One region of the Pseudomonas lutea genome, then DNA from elsewhere that is predicted to be linked to it. Evidence: predicted binding sites of a transcription regulator. Region 1 holds the regulator's gene; each other region holds the start of a gene.
The links. The regulator FliA, encoded in region 1, starts transcription of late flagellar genes. The targets are predictions, from matches to a motif close to CTAAAGTTTNNNNNNNNNNNGCCGNTAA.

Region 1 (5,592 bases):
GCGTCGGCATGATCGCCAGCGTCAGCGGCACCTTGATGATGATCTTCGAGCCCAGGCCTTTGGTGGAATCGATGCTGATCGAGCCATTGAGCTGGGAGATCTTGGTCTTCACCACGTCCATGCCCACACCACGACCGGATACGTCCGAGATCTCGGTTTTGGTCGAGAAGCCCGGTGCAAAAATCAGGTTGTAGCAGTCGGTGTCACTGAGGCGATCGGCTGCATCCTTGTCCATCACGCCGCGCTTCACCGCGATGGCGCGCAGGACAGCGGGGTCCATGCCTTTGCCGTCATCGGAAATCGACAGCAGAATGTGATCGCCTTCCTGTTCGGCCGCCAGCACCACACGACCGTTACGGGACTTGCCCGACGCCTCGCGTTCTTCCGGCGACTCGATACCGTGGTCAACCGCGTTGCGCACCAAGTGGACCAGCGGGTCGGCCAGGGCCTCTACAAGGTTCTTGTCCAGGTCGGTTTCTTCACCCACCAGTTCAAGGCTGATTTCTTTCTTCAACTGACGCGCCAGATCGCGAACCAGTCGCGGGAAGCGGCCGAACACTTTCTTGATCGGCTGCATGCGGGTCTTCATGACCGCGGTCTGCAGGTCAGCGGTGACCACGTCCAGATTGGACACGGCCTTGGACATGGCTTCATCGGCGCTGTTGGCGCCCAGGCGGACCAGTCGGTTACGCACCAGCACCAGTTCGCCGACCATGTTCATGATTTCGTCCAGCCGCGCGGTGTCGACGCGCACGGTGGTTTCCGCTTCGGACGGCGGCTTCTCGCTGGGCGCCGGAGCAGCCGCTCGGGCCGGTGCAGGCGCGGCGGCGGGTGCAGCTTTGGCCGGTACCGCAGCAGCAGGTGTCGCTTTAGCCGGTTCGGGCTTGGCAGCGGGCTCAGGCTTTTTGGCCGGTGCAGCAGGCGCAGCGGCGGCGACGGCAGGTTCAAACTTGCCCTTGCCGTGCAACTGATCCAGCAGGTCTTCGAATTCGTTATCGGTGATCTCGTCCGAGGCAGCGGCTTTCGACGCAGCGGCGGGCGCAGCAGGAGCAGCCGGCGCGGCGGGTGCGGCGGGTGCGGCTGCCACAGCAGAAGCAGCGGCGTCTGGCGAGAACGAGCCCTTGCCATGCAACTGATCAAGCAGCGACTCGAATTCGTCGTCCGTGATTTCGTCACTGGCCGGCGCAGCCGCAGGCGTCACCGCGGCGGTCGGCTGTACGGCATCAACGGCGAACTGGCCTTTGCCGTGCAACTGATCGAGGAGCGATTCAAACTCGGCGTCGGTGATCTCGTCACTGGGCGCGCTGCTCGTCGATGCTGTCGGAGCCGGTGAAGGAACAGGCGCGGCAGCAGCGGGCGCAGCAGGAGCAACGGGGGCAACAACACCCCCAGCCGCCTGAGCCTTGACGGCGTTGAGCGAATCCAGAAGCTGTTCGAATTCGTAGTCGGTGATGTCTTCGGACGGCGCTTCAGCGACCGGCTCTTCGACCACCGGTGCGGCAGCGACTTCGTCGGCAGAGGCCGGCTCGGCCAGACGTGCCAGGGCCGCCAGCAATTCAGGCGTGGCCGGGGTCACGGCGGAACGCTCGCGCACCTGACCGAACATGCTGTTGACGGTGTCGAGGGCCTCGAGCACCACGTCCATGAGCTCCGAGTCGACGCGGCGTTCACCCTTGCGCAGGATGTCGAACACGTTCTCGGCGATGTGACAGCATTCAACCAGCTCGTTGAGCTGGAGGAAGCCGGCGCCCCCTTTTACAGTGTGAAAACCGCGAAAAATTGCATTGAGCAGATCCGCATCGTCTGGCCGGCTTTCCAGCTCAACCAACTGCTCGGACAACTGCTCCAGAATCTCGCCGGCCTCTACCAGAAAATCCTGAAGGATTTCTTCATCGGCGCCGAAGCTCATTGGGGGGTGCTCCTAAAATTAACCGTCAAACCGATCCGGAGGCTGCACTGACGGCCAGCGCGCATTGCTTTCGTCGAAGCATTGGCGCGCGGGTCCAGCAGCCACTTTCACAGAGAACCTGAAATCTGAAATCCGGATGACCGAATCAGAAGCCGAGGCTGGATAGCAGATCGTCCACATCATCCTGTCCGGATACGACGTCTTCACGTTTATCGGCATGGATCTGCGGACCTTCACCCTTGGAGTGAAGTTTTTCTTGTTCTTTTTGCTGACGGAAGACTTCCTGGTCGTGTTCGATGCCGGCGAAACGGTCTACCTGGCTGGCCATGAGGACCAGCTTGAGCAGGTTGCGCTCCACTTCGGTCACCAGCGTGGTCACGCGCTTGATCACCTGACCGGTGAGGTCCTGGTAATCCTGGGCCAGCAGAATGTCGTTGAGGTGCGCGGAGACCTCGGTGGTCTCCTTTTCGCTGCGCGTCAGGAACGTATCGACGCGGCGCGCCAGATCACGAAACTCTTCGGCGCTGATCTCGCGGCGCATGAAGCGTCCCCAGTCGGCGCTCAAGGATTTGGCGTCGGCACTGAGCCCGCTCATCAACGGCGTGCTCTGCTCCACCAGGTCCATGGTCCGGTTGGCCGCGTTTTCGGTCAGCCTGACCACGTACGAGAGCCGCTCGGTGGCGTCGGTGATCTGAGAGACCTCCTCGGCCTGAGGCATGTTCGGGTCGATCTGGAAATTGACGATCGCGCTGTGCAGCTCGCGCGTCAGTTTGCCGACCTCCTGGTACAGGCCTCTGTCCCGGGTCTGGTTAAGCTCATGGATCAGTTGCACGGCATCGCCGAACTTGCCTTTTTCAAGGCTCGCGACCAGCTCTTGTGCGTGTTTCTTCAGGGTTGACTCAAAGTCACCCATTGTCGAATCTTTGGAATCCATAGCGCCCTCGCAGCGGACATCAGCTATTGACGCGCTCGAATATCTTTTCGATTTTTTCTTTGAGCACTTGCGCAGTGAACGGCTTCACCACGTAGCCGTTCACACCGGCCTGAGCGGCTTCGATGATCTGCTCGCGTTTGGCTTCGGCAGTGACCATCAACACCGGCAGACTGCGCAGACGCTCGTCTGCACGCACCTGACGCAGCAGGTCGATGCCGGACATGCCGGGCATGTTCCAGTCAGTGACGAGGAAGTCAAAGGCGCCGCTTTGCAGCATGGGCAATGCGGTGAGTCCGTCATCTGCTTCGGCCGTGTTGGTGAACCCAAGGTCACGCAACAGGTTTTTTATGATCCGCCGCATCGTTGAGAAGTCATCAACGATGAGGATTTTCATGTTCTTGTCCAATTCGACCTCCAAGCAGTCTTTAACGCGTTCAGCACCTGAACGCGCGTTCAATCAATACCGGCGGTGCCGGACATCGGAGGGCTGGGATCGACCGGGACGAGCGCAGCGAAACCGGATCATCTACGACCCGGTTCGACCGACTCCTGCCTGCCTCTTCCACTTCCCGCTCAACGTCTTGCACAGCCGGTCTTACAAGCAACTCGCAGGCCTTGCGGCGTGCGTCAGAATTCAGGAGCGGGCGCGCCACTCGCCAAGACGACCCCGCAGACGCGCGGCGCACTGACTGTGCAGCTGGCTGACGCGCGATTCGCTGACACCCAGTACCTCACCGATTTCCTTGAGGTTCAGCTCTTCGTCGTAGTACAGCGACAACACCAGACGTTCGCGCTCCGGCAGGTTGGCAATGGCCTCCGCCAATGCCGCCTGGAAGCGCTCGTCTTCCAGGTCCCGCGACGGCTCGAGCGACTGGCTCGCGCCGTCCTCGTGCAGCCCTTCATGTTCGCCGTCCTGCAACAGGTCGTCGAAACTGAACAAGCGACTGCCCAGGGTATCGTTCAAAATCCCGTAGTAATCGTCGAGACTCAATTGAAGTTCGGCAGCAACCTCGTGATCTTTAGCGTCACGGCCGGTTTTTGCTTCGATTGCACGAATCGCGTCGCTGACCATGCGCGTGTTGCGGTGGACCGAGCGCGGCGCCCAGTCCCCCTTGCGCACTTCATCGAGCATCGCTCCACGGATACGAATACCCGCGTACGTCTCGAAGCTGGCCCCTTTGGTGGAGTCGTATTTGGTCGAGACTTCGAGCAAGCCGATCATGCCCGCCTGGATCAAGTCCTCGACCTGAACGCTGGCTGGCAGACGTGCCAGCAAGTGATAGGCGATTCGTTTGACCAGCGGGGCATAACGCTCGATCAGCTCATACTGAGAATCTTTGGACGATTTGCTGTACATGCGATAGCCACTTGCTGTCATGAGACGGGCCCTGCGCTGGTGTGATGCACGAGGCGTTCAACGAAAAATTCCAGGTGACCGCGCGGGTTTGCCGGCAGCGGCCAGGTGTCAACTTTCTGCGCGATGGCCTTGAACGCCAGCGCACATTTGGAACGCGGAAACGCTTCGTACACGGCGCGCTGTTTCTGCACCGCCTTGCGTACGCACTCGTCGTACGGCACCGCGCCGACGTACTGCAGCGCCACGTCAAGGAAGCGGTCGGTGACCTTGGTCAGCTTGGCGAAGAGGTTGCGCCCTTCCTGCGGGCTCTGGGCCATGTTGGCCAGCACGCGGAAGCGGTTCATGCCGTAATCGCGGTTGAGCAGTTTGATCAGGGCGTAGGCGTCGGTGATCGACGTAGGCTCGTCGCACACCACCAGCAGCACTTCCTGAGCGGCGCGAACGAAGCTCACCACTGACTCGCCGATACCGGCAGCGGTGTCGATGACCAGCACATCCAGGTTGTCGCCGATGTCACTGAATGCCTGGATCAGCCCGGCATGCTGGGCCGGGGTCAGGTGGACCATGCTCTGTGTCCCCGACGCCGCCGGTACGATGCGCACGCCGCCCGGGCCCTGCAGCAGGACGTCGCGCAGCTCGCACCGCCCTTCGATGACGTCAGCCAGGGTGCGCTTGGGGGTCAGGCCCAACAGTACGTCAACGTTGGCCAAACCCAGATCGGCGTCCAGCAGCATGACGCGACGTCCCAGCTCGGCCAGCGCCAGTGAAAGATTCACTGAAACGTTGGTCTTGCCTACGCCACCTTTGCCACCGGTCACCGCGATAACCTGTACGGGATGCATGCTGCCCATGTTAATTGTTTACCTTGTCTTGCTTAGACCTAAGCCACATGTCGGGCTGCACGTTCAGTGCCTGAACAATGCCTGGCAGACCATCGATGCAGGAAAATTCCACTGTCATTTTCTTCACCTAGCCCGCTCGCTTGCCGGTGCTGTGATAAAGATCCGCAAACATATCCGCCATCGCTTCCTCGCTAGGCTCCTCCTGCATCTGCACGCTGACAGCCCGGCTCACCAATTGGTGCCGACGCGGCAAATGCAGATCGTCCGGTATCCGTGGGCCATCAGTGAGATAGGCCACAGGCAGTTCGTGTGTCACCGCCAGGCTGAGCACTTCGCCCAGGCTGGCGGTTTCGTCGAGCTTGGTCAGGATGCACCCGGCCAGGCCGCAACGTTTATAGCTGTGGTACGCCGCAGACAGCACCTGCTTCTGGCTGGTTGTCGCCAGCACCAGGTAGTTGCGCGCCTTGATGCCACGCCCGGCCAGGGTCTCCAGTTGCAGACGCAATGCCGGATCGCTGGCTTGCAGGCCCGCGGTGTCGATCAACACGAC
Region 2 (5,592 bases), 580 kb from region 1:
CAGGAGCAATTGATAGCGCTGGGAGGCGCGAGTAACACGTGCGGCCGCAAAGGGGCCGCACGTGTTCAGACCGGCAGTCAGAACAACTTGCGGTTCTTGTTTGCGGCGATGCGCATGCGCAATGCGTTGAGCTTGATGAAGCCCGCTGCGTCGGCCTGGTTGTAAGCGCCGCCGTCTTCTTCAAACGTCGCAATGTTGGCATCGAACAGTGAATCGTCGGACTTGCGGCCGGTGACGATCACGTTGCCTTTATAGAGCTTCAGGCGCACAACGCCGTTTACATGCGCCTGAGAAGCATCGATCATTTGCTGCAGCATAAGGCGCTCCGGACTCCACCAGTACCCGGTGTAGATCAGGCTGGCGTACTTGGGCATCAGCTCATCCTTGAGGTGAGCCACTTCGCGGTCCAGAGTGATCGACTCGATCGCCCGGTGAGCCCTGAGCATAATGGTGCCGCCCGGGGTTTCGTAGCAACCGCGCGACTTCATGCCGACGTAGCGGTTCTCGACGATATCCAGGCGACCGATGCCATGCTCGCCGCCGATGCGGTTGAGCGTCGCAAGTACAGTGGCAGGGGTCATCTCGACGCCGTCCAGCGCCACGATATCGCCGTTGCGGTAGGTAAGCTCAAGGTACTGCGCTTTATCCGGCGCGTTTTCCGGCGAAACGGTCCACCGCCACATGTCTTCTTCGTGCTCGGTCCAGGTATCTTCCAGCACGCCGCCTTCATACGAGATGTGCAGCAGGTTGGCGTCCATCGAGTACGGAGATTTCTTTTTACCGTGGCGCTCGATTGGAATCGCGTGTTTCTCGGCGTAGTCCATCAGCTTCTCGCGTGACAGCAGGTCCCACTCGCGCCACGGTGCGATGACTTTCACGCCAGGCTTGAGCGCGTATGCACCCAGTTCGAAACGCACCTGGTCGTTCCCCTTGCCGGTGGCACCGTGGGAGATCGCATCGGCACCTGTTTCGTTGGCGATTTCGATGAGGCGTTTGGCGATGAGAGGACGGGCAATCGAAGTCCCCAGCAGGTATTCGCCTTCGTAGACGGTATTGGCGCGGAACATCGGGAAGACGAAGTCGCGTACGAACTCTTCGCGCAGGTCGTCGATGTAGATTTCCTTGACGCCCATGGCCTGAGCCTTGGCGCGCGCAGGCTCGACCTCTTCGCCCTGACCCAGGTCAGCGGTGAACGTCACCACTTCGCAGTTGTACGTATCTTGTAGCCACTTGAGGATTACCGATGTATCCAGGCCACCGGAATACGCGAGAACTACCTTGTTTACGTCCGCCATGCCATCACTCCAACGCGTTGTACGGAAAACCGACGAGTCTACCGTTCACGCAGGGGAATTTACAGTGTCGCGACAGCTTCTGATGCCAAAGCGACAGATTCTGTCAGTCAAACGACCTGGGCAACCGTCATCACAGGGGTTTTACTGGCGTGGCGTTCGCGGCCGTAACCGGCGCTGTCGCCGGGCCTGAGTTGGCAGCGGGTGCGGGCGATGGCGCCGGCACGGGGACAGGTGCAGGTGTGGCAGGCGCAGCGGCTGGCGGCACCGCAACAGGCTGCTGCGCCACTCGGTCCAGGTGAATATTGACCCGCCGATTGCGCGCCCGATTGGCATTGTTGGTGTTCGGCGCCAATGGGTATTGCTCGCCGTGGAAGCGCAGGGTGATCTGCTCCTCGGGCACGCCCTGGGCTTTCAGATAGTCCATGACCGACAACGCGCGACGTCGTGACAGATCGCGGTTGGTCAGCCGGTTGCCGCTGTTATCGGAGTGGCCGTCGAGTTCGATGTGATTAACCGTCGGGTCCGCCTTCATATAAGCGAGGACGGTATCCAGCTTGCGTTTGGCGGACGCGTCCAGCTCGATGCCGCCACCCGGAAAGCCGATCTCTGATTGCCGCACCTGATCGAAATTCATCGGCAGCAACTTGGCCGTACACGCTTGAAAGTCGCCGTAAGCCTTGCTGAATTTGACTGGCAGAAGGCGAACTTCCATCGCGCCGCCACCATCACGCAATGCGTGACGAATGACCGGGCTGCGGCCTTCCATCAGTCCTGCAATCAAACGTGAGGCCTGGGCCTGATTGGTGTTGAACGGAATCTCGCCGTTGCCGACCTTTACCGCGCCAAGGTTGAGATCACTGCGCCCCGGCTGCCATGGCGCCGCAGCAGCAATCAAGGTTGCGGACCCGGACGCCAGACTGTAACCATTTGCCTTCAGCCGGAATGTCGACTGCTCGCCCGCGCGCCGCACGAACTCACCTGCACCGAAGTCGGTGATGGGCTGCGTCAGTCTGCATTCGAACAGGTCGCCTTCCACCTTCCACTCAATATTCTCCAGACGGGTCTGGAAAGTGAGCGCCATGGCCGGCAGGCTGGCAAACGCGCTGAGCAGGGCTAGATATCGCTGGCGCACGGGAGGCTCCACTAAATTCACGCATAACAAGATTTATGACTTACACGTGGCTATCGGTTAGTTCCTGCAAAACTTGATAGCGGGTGCCTGGAAGAGTCTTTTCCGGTAGCATTCCCGCGAGTTTGACCCGCCTGGAATTCCCAATGTCCGAACGCCTGACCCTTCTGCGCCCCGACGACTGGCATATCCATCTTCGAGATGGCGCTGTTTTGCCTCACACCGTCGCGGACGTAGCGCGCACTTTTGGCCGCGCGATCATCATGCCGAACCTGGTGCCCCCGGTACGCAACGCAGAGCAAGCGGATGCCTATCGCCAGCGTATCCTTGCCGCTCGCCCGCAAGGCAGCCGCTTCGAGCCACTGATGGTGCTTTACCTGACCGACCTGACGCAGCCCGAAGAAATTCATGCCGCCAAGGCCAGCGGGTTTGTGTATGCCGCCAAGCTGTATCCGGCAGGCGCTACCACCAACTCCGATTCCGGGGTGACCAGCGTCGGCAAGATCTTCCCGGTCCTGGAAGCCATGGCTGAAGCCGGCTTGCCGCTGCTCATTCACGGTGAGGTCACCCGCGGTGACATCGACGTGTTCGACCGCGAAAAGATTTTCATCGATGAGCACATGCGTCGTGTCGTCGAGCGTTTTCCGACGTTGAAAGTGGTGTTCGAACACATCACCACCGCTGACGCCGTGCAGTTCGTTAATGAGGCGTCGGCTAATGTGGGCGCTACCATTACAGCCCATCATTTGCTGTACAACCGTAACCACATGCTGGTGGGCGGGATTCGACCGCACTTCTACTGCCTGCCGATTCTCAAGCGCAACACTCATCAGGTTGCCCTGCTCGATGCTGCCACCAGCGGCAGCAGCAAGTTCTTCCTGGGGACCGATTCCGCACCGCATGCGCAGCACGCCAAAGAAGCGGCCTGCGGCTGCGCCGGCTGTTACACCGCGTATGCCGCCATCGAGCTCTACGCCGAGGCGTTCGAGTCGCGCAATGCGCTGGACAAGCTCGAAGGTTTCGCCAGTCTGCACGGCCCGGCTTTCTATGGCCTGCCGACCAACACCGACACCATTACCCTGGTTCGTGACGAGTGGACGGCACCCGCCAGCCTGCCGTTTGGCGAGCTTTCCGTTATCCCGCTGCGCGCCGGTGAAACACTGCGCTGGCGTCTGCTGGAGGAACACGCGTGAGTGAAGAACATTACGAAGACGAGCAGGAAGGCTCCGGCGGCGGTACAGGCTCCCGGCACCCTATGGCGGCCCGCTTCCGCGGCTACCTGCCTGTTGTAGTCGACGTTGAAACAGGCGGTTTCAACTGCGCCACCGACGCGTTGCTCGAAATCGCTGCTACGACGATCGGCATGGACGAGAAAGGCTTTGTGTTCCCGGACCATACCTATTTTTTCCGCGTAGAGCCTTTTGTAGGCGCCAACATCGAAGCGGCGGCTCTTGAGTTCACCGGCATCAAGCTGGATCACCCGCTGCGCATGGCGGTGAGTGAAGAAACGGCGCTGACGGATATCTTTCGTGGCATCCGCAAGGCGCTGAAGGCTAACGGTTGCAAGCGCGCGATTCTGGTCGGTCACAATGCCAGCTTCGATCTGGGCTTTCTCAACGCAGCGGTTGCGCGGCTGGACATGAAGCGTAATCCGTTTCACCCGTTCTCCAGCTTCGACACAGCTACTCTGGCGGGCCTGGCGTATGGCCAGACTGTCCTGGCAAAAGCGTGCCAGTCGGCAGACATCGACTTCGACGGCCGGGAAGCGCATTCCGCCCGGTATGACACAGAGAAGACCGCCGAACTGTTCTGCGGCATCGTCAACCGCTGGAAAGAAATGGGCGGCTGGCACGACTTCAACGACTGAGTCGATGTCGCTGTGCAATGAATGAATGAACCGGCCTAAGTGGCCGGTTTTTTTATGGGACGGAGATCGAAAGGCAGTGATCGGCTCAAACTCCGTCAGTGCCCGGACCGGCCCCTTCCCGGCTAAAGCCGGTCCCACTAAAAGCAGCGCGTGCATTCAGCGAGACCGGCTACGGGTGACGCGGAGCGTCACAGGATGCATGCCCACGCAGAGCGCGGGAACGATCAAACGACGTTCAGCGTCCCGACTGGCCCTTCCCGGCTGAAGCCGGTCCCACTAAAAAGCACGTCGCGTATAACCCGTGGGACCGGCTTCAGCCGGGAAGCTCTTGTACTGCTTCTGATCTGCTCTTGATCTGCTCTTGATCTCCTCTTGATCCGCTCTTGATCTTCTTACGCAAAAGGCTCAGTCACCGCAGAACGCGACTTGGGTGCAGGCTGAACGCAGTTCTCGCGGAGTGGGTCGAGCCGCATGGATGCGGCGAGAGCGCCGTCAGGACATGGATGTCCGTTCGGCGCGGGCCCACGGAGCGAGACCGAAGTGAAGGAACCCTGACGAAGGAAGGGCCCAACCGGGAGCAGGCACCCTTGGTTACTTGGGGTGCTTTTCCAAGTAACTCGCCGAAGGCGAAACAGTTCTGCCGTTAGGCAGAACTCCTCACTGCCGCAGCCGACCACTCATCGGCCGTCACATGAACAACGCTGAGTAGTTTTGACAAGCATTCTCATTAACATTAGTATCCGTCGCATTGAGCCAATCACTCAGCGACGGTTTCTTATATGTATGTTTGCCTCTGCCAAGGTGTGACCGACGGACAAATCCGTGAAGCAATCATGGACGGATGCTGCAGCTATCGTGACGTTCGCGAGACCCTGGGTGTCGCCAGTAAATGCGGGAAATGCGCCTGCCTGGCGAAAGAAGTCGTCCGGGAAACCCTGACCGAGCTGCAAAGCAGTCACGCTCACCTTGCCTATCCCGCAGAATTTTCAGCCGCTTGATCCAAGAGTTTTCTACAAAACCGGACCCTGTCCGGTTTTTTTATGCCTTTAATTCAATTGCTTAGCGACAAGATGCGGAACACAAACATTCTTATTCCTATTTATTTTCACTTATTATTCAATAACTTAGGTTTGACAGACTTATAGACGGGGCTCAGACTTGCCGTCTGTATTACCTATACCTTCGACAGGACCCGATCATGAAAGGCGACATCACAGTCATCCAGCATCTCAACAAGATCCTCGGTAACGAGCTGGTCGCGATCAATCAGTACTTCCTGCATGCACGCATGTACGAAGACT
Region 3 (5,592 bases), on a different contig from region 1:
ACAGCGATATTGAGTCGAAGCGCTCACCATTCGGGATTGGCGCCATCACGTCATGCTGAAGGGTTCGTGTGTCTGGACGCCCAATCCTGCGTTTGGCCGCGGCAAGGCTGCTCGGGTTAAGGTCCATGAGGGTGATCTGCGTGCCCGGGCTCAGATTTGCCTTGGCCAGGTAATAGCCGGTCCCCACACCGATATCCAGATGATTCGCCCGCATATTGGCGCGAAAGAACGGCAGCAGCACTTCATCCGTCGGGCAACGCCAGGCATACCGATTGGAGATACCCAGTACCCAGGCGTCGTACAACGCTAATGTCAGGGGCGAATAAACCGCCGCACCTGCGGCACTGCTGTCAGTCATGGAGAATCCCCTACGGCGACGGGTTATCAAAAGACGATGAAAAAACGACGACTCTTATACGTCGCCAACCTTTCGTCTTTCAACACACATTGCATTCCGGCGCATGAAGAATTGCACGCCGTAGCGGCTCCTGGAATGCGCCTGGCCGGCTTAGCCGAGCTGGAACCTCGCCGTATTGTCGCTCAACGCCCGGCTTCCCTTGCTCAAGGTGTCAGCGGCTTGATTGACCGCTCGGGCGCCATCCAGCAACCGGCCTGCTGCCTGATCCACCTGCTGGATATTGCCACTCACCTCGTCGGCCGTTGCTGCCTGTTCTTCCACAGCGGTGGCGATCTGAGCCAGCGTGTCGGTAACGATCTGCACCGCGCTGGCGATCTCCTCAAGCCGCTCGCCCAGACCGGTTACCGACTGCGCGTCACTGATGGCCTGTCCGCATGCCGCTTCCATCAGCGTGACCGCCTGGCTAACGGTGGTTCGCAAACTGTCCACGGTCCCCGCAATTTGCGCCGTCGATGCCTGGGTTCGTTGCGACAGGCTGCGCACTTCGTCTGCCACTACAGCAAATCCGCGGCCCTGCTCGCCTGCTCGCGCGGCCTCGATGGCCGCATTAAGCGCCAGCAGGTTGGTCTGCTCGGCAATGCCGCGAATGGTATCGACCACTGACTGGATTTGCTGCCCCTGCTCGCTGACCTTGCCCAACGCGTTAGCGGTATCGGTGAGCTTTTGATTCAACTGCTGGATGCTCGCGGTAGTGCGCTGGCTGTCGCGGCTGCTGTCTTCGGCGATCCTGCGTGTGGCCTGCGCGCTGCCCGACGCGGCTTCACAGCTGCGAGCGACACCCATGGACGTCGCGGCCAGTTCGGTGGCGGCTGCGGCGATCTGACTGATCTGCTGTTGCTGGTCTTCAACCTCGTTCAACGTGCTGCCGGACTGAGCGTTGAGCGTCAGCACAGCGGAGCCCAGCTGCTGGGTTTCATGATTCACACCCAACAAACTGGCGCGCAACTGCACAACGGCAACATTGAGCGCGTTGCTAATGGCCGCGAGCTCATCGCGCCCCTCAACGGCGACCTCGACGCATAGATTACCGTCCCGCAGGGACTCAGCCAGAGTGGTAATGCCCTTGGCGCTGCGTTGAATCGAAGTTTGCAAACACATGAAGAGGTACAGAGCCGCCAGTGCAAGGATGCTGAAAATCGCAGCAATCGGCACGAACTGCTGGATGGCCTGGTCGTGGTAATAGTCGAGCCGGCTGTTAAGCGAAGAAAGCGACTGTTTGCGCAGGGCCGCCAGCCCTTCGCTGACGCTGTCGACGCTGCGCTCAAAGGCGGCGGGGTCAAGCTTGATGCTTCCGCCAAACACGCCGTCGTCGAGTACCTTCAACTCGGTATCAAGGCGCTGCAGACTGTCATCGTACTGCCGCGTCCAGAACTCCATTCCGGGGTAGGCCTTGGCTTTCAGCGAACCCACCGCTTTAACCAACTGGTCGCGGGCGTCGCCAATGCGGCTGCGCAGATCCCGCATCTGCAGACGGCTTTGCAGCGAGAATTGCCCTGAAGCGATCGAAGATTGCCCGATGCTCGCCATCCGCCCTACCCTTTCGACAAGGTCCGGCGCTTGTTGGGTGGCGATTTGCATCAACAGGTAGGTTTCGAGCCACGGGTCCAGAATCAAGCCGCTGTCCATGGCGATCTGCTCACGCAGGCTCTGCAGCGCGGTCAGGGCGGAGGTGAACCGGTCGTAACCGTCCGGCCACCAGCCCACAGCGCGCAGCGCTTGGGAATCCATTCCGTTGACCGAGGCCTGCAATGCCTGGTACCGCGTCATGATATCTGCCGTGGCGTTTTGCGCTTTGAGCTCCTCCCCCAAAGACGCCAGTGATCGAGTCAGTTCAGGGTTCGCTGCATCCAGCGCATTCATGGCCGCCTTCGCCGCAGGCGTTGGATCATGAAGAATATCGGCCGCTTTCCAGCGCGCCGCGCGGTTGCGTTGCGCTGTCAGTTGCACATCGAGGTCATCGAGTGCCGTGAGTTGCCTCACCCCGATCTGCTCTTGAGCGATTACCGACAACTTGCTGCGGTAGTCCTGACTGATCATCCACATGCTGCCTGCGAGCGGCAAAATAAACAGGAAGAAAAGCACCTGAAACTTGCGCGCAAACCCGAGGCGCCCGAGCAGTCGGATTCCTGGGGACAAAAGACTTTGCATAGCCGACTACTCCTCACCGACAAACTGCTGCTCGACGCGTCGTCACTGCAGCGCTGCCTTACATGCTCACAGGCGAAATGCCATGTCTCTGTTTCTAAACGATAACCGCCGGTTTGACGCGAATGGCGGCTGAGCTGGACCCTGTTCAGTCCCAAACCGCTTGTATCTATAGCGGCCGCAATCCGACAGGCATAAGCAAGAACCGGACCGATAGCACTAAGCCACCAAACCGGGCGCGCGGGCGAAGACAGTGCAGCTCATGTGCTCGAATGTGGGGCGAAAACACACACAAGTCCGGCGACAAATGTCACCGGAGTGCAATTGGAGGGGCTGAAGGCCGAGGTCAATGAGGACGCCGAGGCTAACCGGTTGATAGCCCGGGTAAATTTTTTTAGAGAGACGCTTGACACATCTTCGATCTGAGCGAATAATGCGCGCCACTTGGCTACATAGCTCAGTTGGTTAGAGCATAGCATTCATAATGCTGGGGTCCGGGGTTCAAGTCCCTGTGTAGCCACCAAGTACCTCAACAAAGCCCGCCTCGTGCGGGCTTTGTTGTTTCTGGCTGTTCGTCACTAAAGCCGAATCCCATATCGCCGATAGCCATGTACTGCATCTCGCAGTGCACGGAGGCAATATGAAGAAGATCGCTATCGCTGGACTGGTCGCTCTGCTCTCAATCGTTTCACTTATGGCATCGGCTTGTCCTAAAGGAACGCACCCGTCCGGCGGAACGGGCTCTCACCACAAAGGCGGCACCTGCGTTTAACACTGGCAGGTCAGGCGCCGGGCCTCTTTGAGCGCGGCGCCTCCCCTCCGGACGACGTGCAACCTTGCCTCGCGTCGCTCTGCATGAGCTTGCTCTCAAGCAGCCCGAAACGCCCAGACCACTTCCACCAGTCTGGCGGCAATCAGCAAGTACACCAGCGAAACGAGAACCTGAATGGCTACGTGATACCGCAGCTTGCCAAGCCTGCGAATGCCGTCGCTGACGTTCAGGAACATCAGGACCGCAGACACCCCAATCAGCCCCCATCCAGTTGCGCCGGCCACCAGTACACCAATGAACTGTTGATAATCCGCCCTCAATGCGCTGGTGCCCGCCGCGAATAGCAAGGCACAGACCAGAAGATTCTTGATGTTATCGAATATCTGCGTGCTGAAATCCTGTTCCAGCAGTGCTACATAGCGCGCCCAGATTTTCCGCATGACCCGGTGCCTGTTGGTCGGTGAACCTACAGCGTAGCGCGCAGCCGGAGCGCCCGCTGAATGTCGCCCCAGCGATCAGGAGGGCAACGTCAATCCGTGACAACCGTGCCCTTGTCCAATAGATTACGCCCCTCGAAACGCCCCGGGCCTTTCGCGCCTCAACCCCAGTTAACGAAGTAGTGGATGTTCAATGTCTGATTCCCATACCGATCCGGCTGCAATCCTCGCCGTGTCCTCCAAGCAAGCTTACGAAGAAGCCATCAACCTTTCGCAGCATGTGCCTCAGGCCAAGACCATCAGTGAGATGGTGCTGGATGCCTTCCAGAGCGCGAAAGAAAGTGATCAGATTCGCGATTTGCGCCTCGCCATTCGCCAGGCCCACGACCGGTTCGATGACGATCAGGCTTACGAGCTGATGGGTCAGCTTAAACAGCTCAAGGACGCAGAAGCCGCCGACATGGCTGCGCTGGAAGACCTGAGCGCACGATTCCCGATCAGTCGGATTCTCTCCAGCTACAAAGATGACCCGAGCTTCCAGGAACTGGTCTACAGCCTTGCGCTGAAGGTGCTCAACCAGACGCATCAAGCGGTCAGCAACCCGAGCGGTGGCAAAAGCAAAGCAGCGCGGCCCAAGAAGGAAGCCGAGGTGTTTGTCATCAGCAAGGACGGCGCCAGCGTCACCCTGCCCCTGCGCACGCCGCGCTCAAAGGCCAGCGCCGATCGTGAAGCGTTCGAGTTCCTCGGCTTTGCTTTTGTCGGCGAGGGCGATGAGGCCGAGCTGCAGAGCGAAGTGTTTGTCGACAATAACGGCAACCAGCAGCCTGCCACGCGCAAGAACATCGTCAGCGCCATTCAACAGCAGACGGCATTTGAAGGATTTAGCGCGGTGCAGCAGTAAGAATCTTACAGCACACCTGGCAACCGGATCAGGTCAGCAACACGCTCAACGACAGGATCGGGTGGCGATCGCAACGCCATGATGTAACCTCAGGGGCTGGCCACCGCGGTGCCATCCGACTGTCACCGCCTTCAAGAGGTGTTGAGCAATGCAGATTCTTGGTGAAACCATCATCGGACAACGTTGTGTGCGTGGCGAGGCGGGAGAGGTGTTTGCGCTTGCAGCCGCCTCTGGCGACCCCCTGACCCCCGCCTTTGGTGCCAGCACATTGGATGACGTCAACGCTGCGTGCGAACTGGCCGAGGCTTCCTTCGACAGTTATCGGCAGCTCAGTGACGACCAGCGCGCCAGCTTCCTTGAAGCCATCGCCCAAGGCCTGCTGGATCTGGGCGACGTGCTCACCGAGCGCGTCCATGTCGAGAGCGGCCTGCCCAAACCACGCCTTGAAGGCGAGCGGATGCGCACGGTCAATCAGCTCAAACTGTTTGCCAGCCTGCTGCGTGACGGCCGCTGGCACGGCGCCGTGGTTGATACGGCGCTGCCGGAGCGCCAGCCGCTGCCGCGCGCCGACCTGCGTCTGCGGCGAATCGGCCTTGGCCCGGTCGCCGTCTTCGGCGCCAGCAACTTCCCGCTCGCCTTTTCGGTCGCTGGCGGCGATACGGCTTCAGCACTGGCGGCCGGTTGCCCGGTCATCGTCAAGGCGCACCCGGCTCACCTCGGCACCAGCGAGTTGGTGGGCCGTGTGATTCAAAAAGCGGCGCGCGACACCGGCATGCCGGAAGGCGTGTTCTCATTGCTGATCGACAGGGACATTGCCGTCGGTCAGGCGCTCGTCAGCCACCCGCTGATTCAGGCGGTGGGCTTCACCGGTTCTCGTCGCGGCGGGCTGGCGCTGGTCGCAGCGGCTCAGGCACGTCCG
Region 4 (5,592 bases), on a different contig from region 1:
GGCTGCCCAGGGCGGTGACTGGGGCGCGGCCGTGACGACGGCGTTGGGTCACATGAGCCCGCCAGGCCTGGTGGGCATTCATCTGAACATGGTGATGTACCAGCCCACCGACGCTGAAATCACTGACGCCACGCCTGAGGAACAGCGCATGCTGGCCGACGCTCAACGCTATGAGCGCGAGCTGTCCGGCTACATGAAAGTCCAGAGCACCCGTCCGCAGTCGATCGGCTTTGCGCTGGCCGATTCGCCGGTCGGTCTTGCGGCGTGGATCTACGCGTTGTTTCAGGACGCCTCCGACAGCTCCGGGCAACCGGAGCAGGTGATCGACATCAACGCGTTGATCGACGACATCATGCTGTACTGGCTGCCCAACGCAGGCCCCAGCTCGGTGCGTTTCTACTGGGAAAGCATCCGTGAAATGCAGACCCGCGGTCCGGCCCCGCCTCAGCCCACGGCTGCGGGTGTGAGCATGTTTCCCGGCGAGCTGCTTCGCCTTTCCAAGCGTTTGGCGCACGCGCGGTTCGATGATCTGAGGTTCTTCGCCGAAGCCGAGAGCGGCGGCCATTTCGCCGCTCTCGAAAACCCGACGGTACTCACCGAGCACGTGCGCGAGACCTTCCGCCTGCTGCGGTGAAGCCATAGGCGCCTGGCGTTACCCCAACGTCGGCATCAGCAATTGCGGCAGCCCGGAGAGGTCTTTCAACACCGCATCCGGGTGCCAGGCCGGGTCGAGAGGTTCACCTTCACGGTCAATCCAGACCGACCGAATGCCCAGTTCCTGGCATACCTTCAGGTCAGAGAACTGGCCCATGGCGACGTGGATCGTTTCATCCCGCGTAACCCCCATCACGGCGTGAGAATGCTCGAACAGACGGTGATCGGGCTTGTAGACGCGTGCCTGCTGAGCAGTGATGACAAAATCGATGGGGGTCCCAATCGCGGCGATGGTGCCGCCAATTAATGCGTCGCTGGTGTTGCTGATCACGGCGATCCGGTAATGCTGGCGCAACCGGGCAAGCACCTCAGGCACCTCGGGGTGCGGCGCGATCTTCCCCAGAGTGGCCAGGAGGATTTCAAGGTCTTGGGCATCGGCCTCAAAGCCGTTTTCACCCAACGCTTCGCGCAGGCTCGCTTCAAGCACCGCCTCATAGTCCAGAAAACCTGATTGCTGTTGAAGCTCAACCGCGCGCTCACGCAGCCGGACCGCGAGGGCCGAGCTGCTTTGATCCGGGGCCTCGGCCGCGAGATGCCGCTGGAGGATGGCGGCGGCAGCGTGGCGGACGGCTCGGTGCCACTGCACCAGTGTGCCGTAGCAATCGAAGGTCAGGACCTTGGTGCGGGAATTGATTTCAAGCATGGGAACAGGGTCTCCGAGGATGGCTTAAACGTCTTTCAACTTTAGCCTCTTGGCATTTCCAGCCTGGGCCAACTAGAAAGATTGACGCCCTCATGTTTAAGCGCAAAGACAATGTGGGCGAGGTAATCACCAGCGTCCGGTGCGACCGCCGGCGGAACTGCGAGCGCGCCGGTGATCTGCTCAATGCGGGTGACGGGTTGAACGAGTGCAGGCTTCTTTACCCCTATAACCTCCAGCTCCATCGCCTTGATCAGATGGGCGTAACCCACTAGATTTCCCATATCTCCCCCTCTCTATGGCTGGATTTTCTTAACCGCGCCAAGATTTTCTTAAAATGTGCGGCGAACACTCAGAAAATATTAACCGACAACGGCCAGGCGACCATGAGGTATTTGCAACTAAGGCGTTTGGCTTCTTTGAAAGCGGCAACGCGGAGAGGTTTGAGATCCAGATCAGCCAACCTGGCCAGCATTCGTTAAAGCTTTCCTGTTTCAGGTCGAACACTATCCATTAGGGATCAGTGTTTAACCAAGAGGGGAACCGTTGGAATGCGGATGTTCAAGGAGCTATACGAGTCAATCGAGCTGCAGTTTTTCAACACCCTGACCAAAAAACTCTCGAGCCTCTTCCTGCTCGTCGCGGTCAGCGGCGGTGTGTATTGGCGCGCCGTGAGCACGCGTACGGACATCCTTGCGAAGCTCAGCAGTACCTCACTGGATGCGACTGTGGTGCAGGGCATCGAGAGCAGCCTGGACAGTCTTGGCAACGCCATTCTGTTCAGTACGCTGTTTACCTTCGCCATGATCAGCTTCATGGTGTGGTATTTCCGTCACCTGATCGTGCGCCCGGTCACGCTGATGACCCACGCCCTGGAAGACATTGCCAACGGCAAGGGCGATTTGTCCAAGGACCTGCCGCTGCTCACCCACGATGAAATCCGGGTGCTGGCGAGCACGTGCAACCGCTTCCTCGCCAGACAGCGGGAGACCATCAGCGAGATCCAGGCGCTCACGGTGCAGATTGCCGTCGAGTCGGCGCGCTCCCTGAAAAACATCAGCGATTCCAGCGACAGCGCCACCCATCAGGCACGTTTTGCCAAAGAAGTGATGGAGCAAAGCAATATGGCGGTGGGTAATATTCACGAGGTCTCACAGCAGACTCAGGGCATTACCAGCACGACGGCGCAGAACCTCGACATGGCCCGCAACTCGTACGCCGAGCTGCTGGAAGTCACCGGCAAAATTAGCGAGATCTCCAACAGCCTCAACGAATTCAGCACCCTGGTCGCCGCTTTGACACAGCGCTCTTCGAGCATCAAGTCCATCGTTGGTCTGATTCAGAAAATCTCCTCGCAGACCAATTTGCTGGCTCTCAACGCTGCCATCGAAGCCGCACGCGCGGGTGAGAGCGGACGCGGATTTGCGGTGGTTGCCGACGAGGTGCGCACGCTGGCGCAAAACGTCAGCACGGCCACCGATGATATTTCCCGGGACATCGACGCGATGTTGCTGGAAGTCACGTCCACTCACGAACAGACCTCGCACATCAGCCATAGCGCGCGCGAAACCCGCACGATCGTGGAGCGGGCTTCCGGCCACTTCGAGAGCATGATCATTGATTTCGAGGCCACCAGCGGCAAGCTGGCGGGCATTGCAGAGCACGTCGAGAACTTCGCCGTGAGCAACAGCGGAATCAACGAGCGGGTCGCGCAAATCTATGCCGACAGCCAGTCGATCGATCAGCGCATGCAGCATTCCGCAACCGCTACGCGCGATTTGCTGGGCGTCGCCGAGCGCGTACAGGCGATGCTTGGCAGTTTCGTGCTGGGTCACGGCGCCCTTGATGCGGCGGTCACCCGGGCGGGGAAATGCCGCGACACTCTCCAGCAACGCCTGGCAGAGCTGCAGCGTGAAGGCCTGAACCTGTTTGACCAAAACTACAAGCCGATACCGAACACTGACCCGAAACAGTACGTCACCAGCTACAGCGAGCGCTTCGCGAAAGTGTGCCAGGAAGAAATTGACGCACTGACCAAAGGCACCAAGGGTGGCAAGGTCTCCTTCATCGTCGACAACCGGGGCTATTGCCCGGTCAACAACAGCTGGGTCTCGAAACCGCCCACCGGTGACCGCACCATCGACCTGCCGGTGTGCCGCAACAAGCGCATGTTCGCCGACCCGGTCGGCCTGCGCGCCGCAGGCAATACCCAGCGCTTCCTGCTGCAGACCTACCTGCGCGACACCGGGGAAATCATGACCGAAATTGACGTACCGTTCTTTTTTGACGGTCGTCATTGGGGCAACTTGCGGATGGGCTTCGATTCGTCGGTATTGCTCGCGAAGTGACCTGACAGCGGCAAACGAGTGTTGCCCCGGCAGTGGGTCGTCGGGGCAATTACCGATACCCGTGCGCCTGGATGTTGAACAGGCTGGCGTACCGCCCGCCCCCAGCCATCAGTTGCTCGTGAGTGCCTTCTTCCAGAATCCGGCCCTGATCCAGCACGATGATGTGATCAGCGTTGCGTACGCTGGAAAATCGGTGAGAGATCAGCAACGTCATGCGCCCTTCGGCGTACGTGCGGAAGCGCTCGAATACGGCAGCCTCCGCCGCAGCGTCGAGGGCGGCCGTCGGTTCATCCAGAATCAGCAGATCGGCCTCACGGCGCATGTAGGCCCGTGACAGCGCCAGTTTTTGCCATTGCCCGCCGGACAGTTCCTGGCCGCCGACAAACCAGCGTCCCAACTGCGTGTAGTAGCCGTTGCTCAAGCGCTCGATGAATTCGGCGGCGATCCCTTGAGTGGCCGCATCGCGCCAACGGGCCTGGTCATCGAACGCTGCGACGTCACCCACTCCAAGGTTTTCGCCGACCGTCATCTGGTAACGGATGTAGTCCTGAAAGATTACCCCGATGCGCTGGTGCAAGGCCTGCTCGTCCCAGTCCTGCAAATCGCTACCGTCCAGCAGGATCCGGCCCTCGTCAGGCGTATAGAGCCGGGTCAGCAGTTTGATCAGTGTGGTTTTGCCCGAGCCGTTTTCGCCCACCAGGGCCAGGCTCATGCCCTGCTTCAAGTGCAGGCTGATGTTGCTCAGCGTGGGCTGCGCGGCACCCGGGTAGCGAAACCCCAGCCGCTCGCAGCGCAGACCGTCGCCCGGGCGCGCTCCGGCCTTAAGCGTGCCTCGGCCAGGCGCCACCGGCACCTCCAGGTACTCGTAGAGGTCGGACAGGTACAGGCCGTCCTCGTACAAACCGGCAATCGCGCTGAGGCTGGCAGTGATGGCGACCTGTCCTTGCTTGAACAGCACCAGGTACATGGTCATCTGCCCCAGAGTGGTCTGGCCGCGAACGGTGTCCAGCACCACCCAGGCGTACGCCACATAGAACGCGGCGGTGCCCAATAACCCGAGGGCAAAGCCCCAGCCATCACGGCGCACGGTGAGCCGGCGGTCTTCGGCGTACAGGCGCGTGAAATTGTCGCGGTAGCGCTGCAGCAACAACGGCGCCATGCCGAAGAGCTTCACTTCCTTGGTGTGAGCCTCCTGGGACAGCAATGCTTCCAGGTAATTTTGCTGGCGGGTTTCCGGAGCGCGACGCTGAAACAGGCGAAAGGCATTACCGGAAAAGTGCGTCTCGGCGAAGAACACCGGCAGCGCGCCGAGCACCAGAATCAGCAGCGCCCAAGGGGAAAAATGCACCAGTAACACTGCAAAGCTGGCCAGCGAAATAAGGTTTTGCGCGAGGCCCAGGCCTTTGGTAACCAGGCCCAGTGGCCGGGTGGACGCATCGCGGCGCACGCGCACCAGCTTGTCGTAAAAGGCCGAGTCCTCGAACTGCAGCAGCGAAAGGGTCTGGGCCTTTTCCAGGATCATCAGGTTGACCTTCTGGCCCAGCTGCACCCGCAGCAGCGCTTGTTGCATCGAAAGCGCCCGTTGCGCCGCGGCCAGCAACGCCAACGCGCCCGCCTCCGCCAACACGTAACGCAGGACAGGCCAAACCGGCGCCTGGCTTCCAGTCGCATGGATCTGCATCGCCTGAACCACGGCATCGACAATCCGCTGGCCGATCCAGGCGGCAAGTGCGGGCAAAATGCCGGCAATCAGCGTCGCCACGATCAAGCCGCTGAACAGGGGGCGGGAAGTCTCCCAGACAAGGCCGACCGCCCTGCCGCTCTGGGTGGAAAAAGCAGTCAAGCGAGTGAACAACGACATTGGAAGCACAGGCTCCGGGTGGGCAGTGA

Region 2: a site for FliA is predicted at 2,478-2,505, ahead of LT42_RS10880 (flagellar protein MotY). Genes of this name have one in related genera too.
Region 3: a site for FliA is predicted at 2,735-2,762, ahead of LT42_RS26655 (methyl-accepting chemotaxis protein). Genes of this name have one in related genera too.
Region 4: a site for FliA is predicted at 1,833-1,860, ahead of LT42_RS12620 (methyl-accepting chemotaxis protein). Genes of this name have one in related genera too.

Annotation. Positions count from the first base shown of each region.
Region 1 is NZ_JRMB01000001.1:1,957,302-1,962,893, forward strand. Features, by position in the region: gene LT42_RS08400 (chemotaxis protein CheA) at 1-1,909, opposite strand, end outside; gene LT42_RS08405 (protein phosphatase CheZ) at 2,055-2,843, opposite strand; gene LT42_RS08410 (chemotaxis response regulator CheY) at 2,863-3,237, opposite strand; gene fliA (RNA polymerase sigma factor FliA) at 3,478-4,221, opposite strand; gene fleN (flagellar synthesis regulator FleN) at 4,218-5,051, opposite strand; gene flhF (flagellar biosynthesis GTPase FlhF) at 5,170-5,592, opposite strand, start outside.
Region 2 is NZ_JRMB01000001.1:2,534,399-2,539,990, forward strand. Features, by position in the region: gene LT42_RS10875 (argininosuccinate synthase) at 78-1,295, opposite strand; gene LT42_RS10880 (flagellar protein MotY) at 1,426-2,427, opposite strand; gene pyrC (dihydroorotase) at 2,571-3,617, shown strand; gene rnt (ribonuclease T) at 3,614-4,291, shown strand; gene LT42_RS25270 (bacterioferritin-associated ferredoxin) at 5,071-5,289, shown strand; gene bfr (bacterioferritin) at 5,490-5,592, shown strand, end outside.
Region 3 is NZ_JRMB01000003.1:304,987-310,578, reverse strand. Features, by position in the region: gene LT42_RS22160 (class I SAM-dependent methyltransferase) at 1-358, opposite strand, end outside; gene LT42_RS26655 (methyl-accepting chemotaxis protein) at 509-2,566, opposite strand; tRNA gene LT42_RS22150 (tRNA-Met) at 3,010-3,086, shown strand; gene LT42_RS22145 (hypothetical protein) at 3,431-3,775, opposite strand; gene LT42_RS22140 (hypothetical protein) at 3,966-4,673, shown strand; gene LT42_RS22135 (aldehyde dehydrogenase (NADP(+))) at 4,822-5,592, shown strand, end outside.
Region 4 is NZ_JRMB01000002.1:94,875-100,466, forward strand. Features, by position in the region: gene LT42_RS12605 (epoxide hydrolase family protein) at 1-634, shown strand, start outside; gene LT42_RS12610 (HAD-IA family hydrolase) at 653-1,357, opposite strand; gene LT42_RS12615 (hypothetical protein) at 1,399-1,638, opposite strand; gene LT42_RS12620 (methyl-accepting chemotaxis protein) at 1,906-3,702, shown strand; gene LT42_RS12625 (ABC transporter ATP-binding protein) at 3,752-5,563, opposite strand.